2 regions of the Pseudomonas sp. P4_C8 genome follow, and region 2 is predicted to be linked to the other one. Evidence: predicted binding sites of a transcription regulator. Region 2 holds the regulator's gene; the other holds the start of a gene.

Region 1 (5,121 bases), on a different contig from region 2:
GCGCCCTATTGATGTGTCCAATTTCATTAGGCCAGATCAGGCTCGCTCCCACAGGGTTTTTCATCGGTCGTGGCATCGCGGGCACAAAAAAGGCCTTCCGAAGAAGGCCTCTTTTTTGTCACGCCGCGTGCCGCAGCGCTACCGGATCAGCAGCTGTAGTACAGCTCATATTCCAGTGGGTGTACGAAGGTACGGACCTTGATTTCTTCTTCGCTTTTCAGAGCGATGTAAGCGTCGATGAAGTCATCGGAGAACACGCCGCCTTTGGTCAGGAACGCACGACCTTTGTCCAGCTCTTCCAGGGCTTCTTTCAGGCTGCCGCAAACTTGTGGGATCTCTTTCGCCTCTTCAGGCGGCAGGTCGTACAGGTTTTTGTCAGCTGCGTCGCCAGGGTGGATCTTGTTCTGGATGCCGTCCAGGCCAGCCATCAACAGTGCAGCGAAGCCCAGGTACGGGTTAGCTGCTGGATCCGGGAAGCGAGCTTCGATACGGCGAGCGCGAGGGCTGGACACGTAAGGAATACGGATCGAAGCGGAACGGTTGCGAGCCGAGTAGGCCAGCATTACTGGAGCTTCGAAACCTGGGACCAGACGCTTGTAGGAGTTGGTCGACGGGTTGGTGAAGCCGTTCAGGGCCTTACCGTGCTTGATGATGCCGCCGATGAAGTACAGAGCGGTGTCGGACAGGCCGGCATAGCCTTCGCCAGCGAAGGTGTTCTTGCCATCTTTGGCGATGGACAGGTGAACGTGCATACCCGAACCGTTGTCGCCGTACAGAGGCTTAGGCATGAAGGTCGCGGTGCGGCCGTAAGCGACAGCAACGTTGTGTACGCAGTACTTCAGGGTCTGAACTTCGTCAGCCTTGGCGACCAGGGTGTTGAACTTCACACCGATTTCGTTCTGGCCGGCAGTCGCCACTTCGTGGTGGTGAACTTCGATGACCAGGCCCATTTCTTCCATGGCGTTGCACATGGAGGTACGGATTTCGTGGTCGTGGTCAAACGGTGGAACCGGGAAGTAACCGCCTTTGATACCTGGGCGGTGGCCATGGTTGCCGCCTTCGATGTCCTGGTCGGACATCCAGGAACCTTGTTCGGAGAAGATTTTGAACATCGAGCCGGAGATGTCGGACTTGAACTTCACCTGATCGAAGATGAAGAACTCAGGCTCTGGACCTACGAATACGGTGTCGCCGATACCGGTCGACTTCAGGTATTCCTCGGCGCGGTGGGCGATGGCGCGTGGGTCACGGTCATAGCCTTGCATGGTCGAAGGGTCGATCACGTTGCAGACCAGAATCAGCGTTGGGTCTTCGGTGAACGGATCGAGCACGGCAGTGCTGTCGTCCGGCAGCAGGATCATGTCGGAGGCTTCGATGCCTTTCCAGCCAGCGATGGAGGAGCCGTCGAACATTTTGCCTTCTTCGAAGAAAGCGTCATCCAGCGCGTCGCGAGCCGGCATGGTCACGTGGTGCTGAGTGCCTTTGGTGTCCGTGAAGCGCAGATCAATCCATTTGACGTCATGATCTTTGATGAGTTGAACCGACTTCGACATAGTGTCCTCCGGGTGGCTTCGGGCTTAGTAGTGGATGCCCTTAGAATGTGGGTGATGCCGGCGCGAATACTCTGCCAAGGCAACCTGCCTCACAAGGGAGCAAATTGCATGCCAGTGCCCCACCATGGGTTTTTTGCCCCAATTTCACGCTTATAAAGGAACAAAGGGTCTTTAGGTGGTAAATCTCGCCCTACAATGTAGCGTTAAAATCTGGAAATGACCTGTTTTGGTGCGCGAAAAACCTTCTGCACATTAACTGGTTAAACCTTGAGCAATTTCCGCTATAATCCGCGCCCCCCTTTTTCGGCTGGCCCAGCGCGCGCTGTTTTCATGAAACTAATCGTAAAAGTCTTCCCCGAGATCACCATCAAGAGCCGCCCGGTACGGATGCGTTTCATCCGCCAATTGGCTAAAAACATCCGCACCGTGCTCCGCGACCTGGACCCGGCCGTGGTGGTGAACGGTGTGTGGGACAATCTCGAACTGGAAACCCGCGTCAGCGAGCCCAAAGCTCTGAAGGAGATGACCGAGCGCCTGAGCTGCATGCCGGGCATTGCGCATTTCCTGCAGGTCGATGAGTACCCGTTGGGCGATTTCGACGACATCGTCGCCAAGTGCAAGCAGCACTTCGGTGATTCACTGGCCGGGAAGATCTTCTCGGTGCGTTGCAAGCGCGCCGGCAAGCACGAATTCAGCTCGATGGATGTCGAAAAATACGTCGGCAGCCAACTGCGTCGTCAATGTGGTGCGGCCGGAATCTCGCTCAAAGAGCCGGAAATCGAAGTTCGCATCGAAATTCGCGACAAACGGTTGTTCGTGATCCACAGCCAGCACAACAGCATCGGTGGATATCCGCTGGGTGCCCTGGAACAGACGCTTGTGCTGATGTCCGGCGGCTTCGATTCCACCGTGGCGGCGTACCAGATCATGCGCCGTGGCCTGATGAGCCATTTCTGCTTCTTCAATTTGGGCGGAAGGGCCCATGAACTGGGCGTCATGGAAGTCGCGCACTTCATCTGGAAGAAGTACGGAAGCTCCCAACGCGTGTTATTTGTCAGTGTGCCGTTCGAGGAAGTACTGGGAGAAATTCTCGGGAAAGTCGATAACAGTCATATGGGCGTAGTTTTGAAGCGTATGATGTTGCGCGCTGCTTCCCGTATTGCTGATCGGCTGGACATTGAAGCGCTGGTCACCGGTGAAGCGATTTCCCAGGTGTCGAGCCAGACGTTGCCGAACCTGTCCGTGATCGACTGCGTGACCGACAAGCTGGTCTTGCGTCCGCTGATCGCCAGTCACAAGCAGGACATCATCGACCTGGCCAACGAAATCGGGACTGCCGACTTCGCCAAGCACATGCCGGAATACTGCGGGGTCATCTCGGTGAACCCAAAGACCCACGCCAAGCGTCCGCGCGTGGAGCATGAAGAGAAAGAATTCGACATGGCGGTCCTTGAGCGTGCGCTCGAGAACGCCAAGCTGGTACCGATCGATCGTGTAATCGACGAATTGGGCCAGGACTTGCAGATTGAAGAAGTCAGCGAAGCGCTGGCGGGGCAAATCATCATCGACATCCGTCACCCGGATGCCGCTGAAGATGATCCGCTGGCCCTGGCTGGTATCGAGGTACAAGCGATGCCTTTCTATGCATTGAACGCTCGTTTCAAGGAACTGGACCCTACTCGCCAGTACCTGCTGTATTGCGACAAAGGCGTGATGAGTCGCCTGCATGCCCACCATTTGCTCAGTGAGGGGCATGCCAATGTGCGCGTTTATCGACCGAGCTAAGAGCCCGGGGCTGTTTGCCTGTGGCCTGCGTCATCGGCCCCCCGACTCTGCCGTCAAGCTGTAACGGCAAGGCCTGACTCTACTGTTAATCGCTGCCAAGACTTGTCAGCACACCGAATCCTCTGATCGAGATACACAAGTGATCGAAAATCTACGCAACATCGCCATCATTGCTCACGTTGACCATGGTAAAACCACCCTGGTAGACAAACTCTTGCGTCAATCCGGCACCCTGGAGCGCAACGAGCTCAACGACGAGCGCGTGATGGACTCCAACGACCAGGAGAAAGAGCGCGGTATTACCATTCTGGCGAAAAACACCGCTATCAACTGGAACGGCTACCACATCAACATCGTGGACACCCCGGGCCACGCCGACTTCGGCGGCGAAGTTGAACGCGTAATGTCGATGGTTGACTCCGTTCTGCTGCTGGTTGACGCTCAAGACGGCCCTATGCCGCAAACCCGTTTCGTGACCAAGAAGGCTTTCGAAGCCGGCCTGCGTCCAATCGTGGTCATCAACAAGGTTGACCGTCCAGGCGCGCGTCCGGACTGGGTTCTGGACCAGATCTTCGACCTGTTCGACAACCTCGGTGCTACCGAAGAACAGCTGGACTTCAAAGTCGTCTACGCCTCGGCCCTGAACGGTATTGCCGGTCTGGAACACACCGACATGGCTGAAGACATGACCCCGCTGTACCAGTCGATCGTCGACAACGTACCTGCGCCGAAAGTCGACCGTGACGGTCCGTTCCAGATGCAAATCTCCGCTCTGGACTACAACAGCTTCCTGGGTGTAATCGGCGTTGGCCGTATCGCTCGTGGCCGCATCAAGCCGAACACTCCGGTTGTCGCTATCGACGCGGACGGCAAGAAGCGTAACGGTCGTATCCTGAAGCTGATGGGTCACCACGGTCTGCACCGTATCGACGTTGAAGAAGCAGCTGCCGGCGACATCGTCTGCATCAGCGGCTTCGACCAGCTGTTCATCTCCGACACTCTGTGCGACCCACTGAACGTCGAAGCGATGAAGCCGCTGACCGTTGACGAACCAACCGTTTCCATGACCTTCCAGGTAAACGACTCGCCTTTCTGCGGTAAAGAAGGCAAGTTCGTGACTTCCCGTAACATCAAGGAACGTCTGGACAAAGAACTGCTCTACAACGTTGCCCTGCGCGTTGAAGAAGGCGACACCGCCGACAAGTTCAAAGTCTCCGGCCGTGGTGAGCTGCACCTCTCGGTACTGATCGAAACCATGCGTCGCGAAGGCTTCGAAATGGGTGTTGGTCGTCCGGAAGTGATCATCCGCATGGTTGACGGCGTGAAGCACGAACCGTACGAAAACGTGACCATCGACCTGCCAGAAGAATCGCAAGGTTCGATCATGGAGCAGATCGGTATCCGTAAGGGCGACCTGACCAACATGGTTCCGGATGGCAAGGGCCGTGTGCGCCTTGAGTACAACATCCCGGCTCGTGGCCTGATCGGTTTCCGTAACGAGTTCCTGACCCTGACCTCCGGTGCAGGCATCCTGACCTCGATCTTCGACCGTTACGACGTGATGAAGTCCGGCGACATGTCCGGCCGTCAGAACGGCGTGCTGGTTTCGGTTGCTACCGGTAAGGCTCTGACTTACTCGCTGGAAACCCTGCAAGCTCGCGGCAAACTGTTCCTGGGTCACGGTGAAGACGTGTACGAAGGTCAAATCGTCGGCATCAACAGCCGCGACAACGACCTGGGCGTTAACCCAACCAAAGGCAAGAAGCTCGACAACATGCGTGCT
Region 2 (5,121 bases):
ACGGTGAGATCCAGTTCGCGGTGCAGGAAGTCACCATCGCCGGCAACATGCGTGACATGTTCAAGCAGATCGTTGCGGTCGGTAATGACCTGGAGTTGCGCAGCAACATTCGCACGGGGTCGGTGCTGATCGAGCGGATGACGGTGGCGGGTAGCTAACCCTTACCGCTTAAAAAAGGCGCGCCACCCAATTGGGTGGCGCGCCTTTTTTATGCGCCTTGCACCGTCCCCTGTGGGAGTCAGCCGCCTATGCGGACGTTGTAGCAGCTGGCGAAGCCTGACGCAGCTTGCGGCAGCTGCTACAGAGGGCAGTTTTTACTCGCCTTCTTCGAAAAAGTTATTGATCAACGCCACCAGCGCATCCAGCGCTTCCTGTTCTTGCTCGCCTTCGGTACTCAAGTGAATTCTGGTGCCTTTGCCGGCGGCGAGCATCATCATGGCCATGATACTTTTCCCGTCAACCATTGATTCTGGCGTCTTCCCTGCCCTGATCTGACACGGATACTTACCCGCCACTCCAACAAATTTTGCAGAAGCACGGGCATGCAGGCCCAGCTTGTTGATGATTTCGATTTCCAGAGCAGGCATCGCGATGTGAATCCTTTAGCTGAGGTCGCGGTGGCGGACCTGGACGTTCTTCAGGGATTGTTGCAGGACCTGGCCCAGACGTTCGGTCAGGTAGACGGAGCGATGATGTCCTCCGGTGCAGCCAATGGCGATGGTGACATAAGCGCGGTTGCTCGCGGCAAAGCGCGGCAGCCACTTGAGCAAATACGATGATATGTCCTGGAACATCTCTTCGACGTCCGGTTGGGCTGCCAGGTACTCGGCCACCGGTTGATCAAGCCCGGACTGAGCGCGCAATTCCGGCTTCCAATAAGGGTTGGGCAGGCAGCGCACGTCGAACACCAGGTCTGCGTCGACCGGCATGCCGCGCTTGAATCCGAAAGACTCGACCAGGAACGCAGTACCGGCTTCCGGCTGGTTCAACAGGCGCAGCTTGATGGTATCGCGCAGCTGATACAGGTTCAGGTGGGTGGTATTGATTTTGAGATCTGCCAGATCGGCGATCGGACCCAGCAGATTACTTTCGTCCTCGATGGCTTCTGCCAACGAACGGTTGGCGTTGCTCAGCGGGTGACGACGGCGGGTTTCGGAAAAGCGCTTGAGCAGGGTTTCTACGTCGGCGTCCAGGTACAGCACATCGCACTTGATATGCCGGCTCCGGACTTCATCCAGCAGTTCGGGAAACCGCGAAAGGTGACTCGGCAAGTTACGCGCATCAATGGATACGGCGACCAGCGGTTGTGCCAGTTCGGTATGAATCAGTGCGCGTTCCGCCAACTCCGGCAGCAGGCCGGCGGGCAGGTTGTCGATGCAGTAGTAGCCGTTGTCCTCGAGAACATCGAGGACGGTGCTTTTACCTGAGCCGGAGCGGCCGCTGACTATGATCAAGCGCATGATTACTGACCGTTTTGCTCGTCCAGGACAACCTGATACAAGGCTTCGTTGCTCGGAGCGCTGCGAAGACGATCACGGACTTCCTTGCGATCGAGCATGCTGGCGATCTGGCGGAGCAGTTCCAGGTGCGCATCGGTAGCCGCTTGCGGGACCAGCAGTACAAACAGCAGGTCAACCGGGGCGCCGTCGATGGCGTCGAAATCAATGGGGGCGTCAAGGTGCATCAAGGCGCTGATGGGTGACTCGCAGCCCTTCAGGCGACAGTGGGGGATGGCGATGCCGTTGCCAAAACCGGTCGAGCCGAGTTTTTCACGGGCAATCAATGCCTCGAAGACATCTTGCATCTCCAGATCCGGCACTTCCCGGGCGATCAGGTTGGCAATTTGCTCGAGGGCTTTCTTTTTACTGCCGCCCGGCACGTTCACGAGGGAACGGCCGGGGGTCAGGATGTTTTCAAGTCGGATCATGGGTTGGGAGTGTTAACGACCGGTCGCACCCTGGAGGAGGCTCTGGGTCTTTTCCTTATGCTTTTTGAGTTGTTTATCCAGCTTGTCGGTCAGTGAGTCGATCGCCGCGTACATATCGGTATGTTCCGCGTTTGCGACCACTTCATTGCCGGGAATATGCAGGGTGGCTTCGATTTTCTGCTTCAGCTTCTCGACCGTCATCGTGACCTGCACGTTGGTGATCTTGTCGAAATGCCGCTCTAATCGTTCGAGTTTTTCGCCGATGTAGGTGCGAAGAGGTTCGGTCACTTCCAGTTGGTGTCCACTGATGTTGACTTGCATACAGCTTCTCCTTCGTTGCCAGTGCATAAAGCGGTAGATCAAATGATCTACCACTGGAACGCTGTGGCGTGGCTCTACATCAACCGCTTGCGTTCGCTCGAAGGCGCGATCCCGAGGGACTCGCGGTACTTGGCGACGGTGCGGCGAGCCACCTGAATGCCTTGTGCCTCCAGTAAACCAGCGATCTTGCTGTCACTCAACGGCTTTTTCTGATTTTCCGCGGCAACCAGCTTTTTGATGATCGCGCGGATCGCTGTGGACGAGCATTCACCGCCTTCGGAGGTGCTGACGTGGCTGGAGAAAAAGTATTTCAGCTCATAAATACCCCGTGGGGTATGCATGAATTTTTGCGTGGTCACCCGTGAAATCGTCGACTCGTGCATGCCCACGGCTTCGGCAATGTCATGCAGGACCAGTGGTTTCATGGCTTCGTCGCCGTATTCCAGGAAGCCGCGCTGATGCTCGACGATCTGGGTGGCGACTTTCATCAGTGTTTCGTTACGGCTTTGCAGGCTCTTGATGAACCAGCGGGCCTCTTGCAACTGATTGCGCATGAAGGTGTTGTCGGCGCTGGTGTCGGCGCGACGGACAAACCCGGCGTATTGGGCGTTGACCCGCAGTCGTGGTACTGATTCCTGATTCAGTTCCACCAGCCAGCGTTCGTTGTCCTTGCGCACGATAACGTCGGGAACGACGTATTCGGCTTCGCTGGATTCGATCTGCGAGCCGGGGCGCGGGTTGAGACTCTGGACCAGCTCGATGATCTGTCGCAGTTCATCTTCCTTGATCTTCATCCGGCGCATCAGCTGGGAGTAGTCGCGGCTGCCGAGCAGATCGATGTAGTCGCTGACCAGGCGTTTGGCTTCGGCGAGCCAAGGCGTATTGGCTGGCAATTGGCGCAATTGCAGCAGCAGGCATTCGCCCAGGTTACGAGCGCCGATACCGGCCGGCTCGAATTGCTGGATGCGGTGCAGGACGGCTTCGATTTCGTCCAGTTCGATGTCCAGTTCCGGATCGAAGGCTTCGAGGATTTCCTCGAGAGTTTCATCCAGATAGCCCTGATTGTTGATGCAGTCGATCAGAGTCACGGCGATCAGGCGATCGGTGTCGGACATCGGTGCCAGGTTCAGTTGCCACAACAGGTGGCTTTGCAGGCTCTCGCCGGCCGATGTGCGAGTAGTGAAATCCCATTCGTCGTCATCGTTGCTCGGCAGGCTGCTGGCGCTGGTCTGGTAAACGTCTTCCCATGCGGTATCGACCGGCAGTTCATTGGGAATGCGCTCGTTCCAGTCGCCTTCCTCGAGGTTGTCCACCGTGGGGGCGGTTTCCTGGTAGGAGGGTTCCTGAATGTCGGCGTTGGGTTGCTGCTCGGCTTTGTCGGCCAAGGGGTCGACGTTGTCGAAGTCGTCGCCTTCTTCCTGGCGTTCGAGCATCGGATTGGACTCCAGGGCCTCCTGGATTTCCTGTTGCAGGTCCAGGGTCGACAATTGGAGCAGGCGGATGGCCTGTTGCAGCTGCGGTGTCATCGTCAGCTGCTGGCCCATTCTCAAGACTAGCGATGGTTTCATGGCAGGGGCTTAACACCTTATTCGCCGGCGCACATGCGCCATCCACTACAGGGCGCCGGAGCGCCAAACATAAGCAAATTATATGCCTGAAACTGAAGTGTTTGCCTAGAGCGCTGTAACAATAAAAACCTGTTGATTTTTACTGTGATAAGCGCTCAGTCGACTAGCCAGACACATCAACGCTTACAGGCGGAACTCATGGCCCAGATAGACTTCTTTAACCAGGTCGTTGGCCAGGATAGTGGCGGCATCGCCTTCGGCGATCAGCTGGCCATCGTTGACGATGTAGGCGGTTTCGCAGATATCCAGGGTTTCACGGACGTTGTGGTCAGTGATCAGCACGCCAATGCCCTTGGCCTTGAGATGGTAGATGATCTGTTTGATGTCGCCGACCGAAATCGGGTCCACGCCGGCGAAGGGTTCGTCGAGCAGGATGAATTTCGGGTTGGTAGCCAATGCCCGGGCGATTTCCACGCGGCGGCGTTCACCGCCCGACAGGCTCATGCCGAGGTTGTCGCGGATGTGGCTGATGTGGAATTCCTGCAGCAGGCTTTCCAGCTCTTTGCGACGTCCGGCCTTGTCGAGTTCCTTGCGCGTCTCGAGGATCGCCATGATGTTGTCGGCGACCGAGAGTTTGCGGAAGATCGACGCTTCTTGCGGCAGATAGCCGATACCGGCCTTTGCACGACCGTGCATTGGCTGGTGGCTGACGTCCAGATCGTCGATCAGCACACGGCCCTGATCGGCCTGCACCAGGCCGACAATCATGTAGAAGCAGGTGGTCTTGCCGGCGCCGTTGGGACCAAGCAGGCCGACGATTTGACCGCTGTCGATCGACAGGCTGACGTCACGCACGACCTGGCGGCTCTTGTAGCTCTTGGCCAGATGCTGAGCTTTCAGAGTTGCCATTACGGGGCCTTTTGCTCGTCGGTTTTCTTCTTCGGCTGGATCACCATGTCGATACGCGGACGCGACTCGGTCACCTTGCTGCCGGTAGCGCGACCGGCGCTGGCAAGCTTTTTCTGGGTGTCGTAGACGATTTTCTCGCCTAGGGTGATGTTGTTGTCCTTGTCGACAACTTTTGCCTTGTCGATCAGTACTACGCGATTTTGCGCGGCGTGGTACTGGATGGTCACACCCCAACCCTGGACAGGCTTGGGGTCGCCTGCAGTTTGCAGTTGCTCGAAGTAGGCCAGATTGCCCACCGAGGTCACCACGTCAATGTCGCCAGTCGGGGTGCGGGTCATGGTCACTTTATTGCCGGTAACCTTCATCGAACCCTGGGTGATGATCACGTCGCCCGTA

The links. Region 2 encodes sigma-54, which starts transcription at its own class of promoters, with help from an activator protein. Its sites were predicted from a motif close to ANTGGCATNNANNTTGCTNT; they were not measured.
Region 1: the regulator sigma-54 is predicted to act here: its motif matches at 1,650-1,669, upstream of glnA (type I glutamate--ammonia ligase).

The regions. Positions count from the first base shown of each region.
Region 1 is NZ_JBFUIH010000034.1:171-5,291, forward strand. Features, by position in the region: gene glnA (type I glutamate--ammonia ligase) at 147-1,553, opposite strand; gene thiI (tRNA uracil 4-sulfurtransferase ThiI) at 1,884-3,338, shown strand; gene typA (translational GTPase TypA) at 3,478-5,121, shown strand, end outside.
Region 2 is NZ_JBFUIH010000014.1:70,499-75,619, reverse strand. Features, by position in the region: gene pmbA (metalloprotease PmbA) at 1-158, shown strand, start outside; gene AC1DWM_RS11330 (HPr family phosphocarrier protein) at 315-587, opposite strand; gene rapZ (RNase adapter RapZ) at 603-1,460, opposite strand; gene ptsN (PTS IIA-like nitrogen regulatory protein PtsN) at 1,463-1,927, opposite strand; gene hpf (ribosome hibernation-promoting factor, HPF/YfiA family) at 1,940-2,248, opposite strand; gene AC1DWM_RS11310 (RNA polymerase factor sigma-54) at 2,323-3,816, opposite strand; gene lptB (LPS export ABC transporter ATP-binding protein) at 4,000-4,725, opposite strand; gene lptA (lipopolysaccharide transport periplasmic protein LptA) at 4,725-5,121, opposite strand, start outside.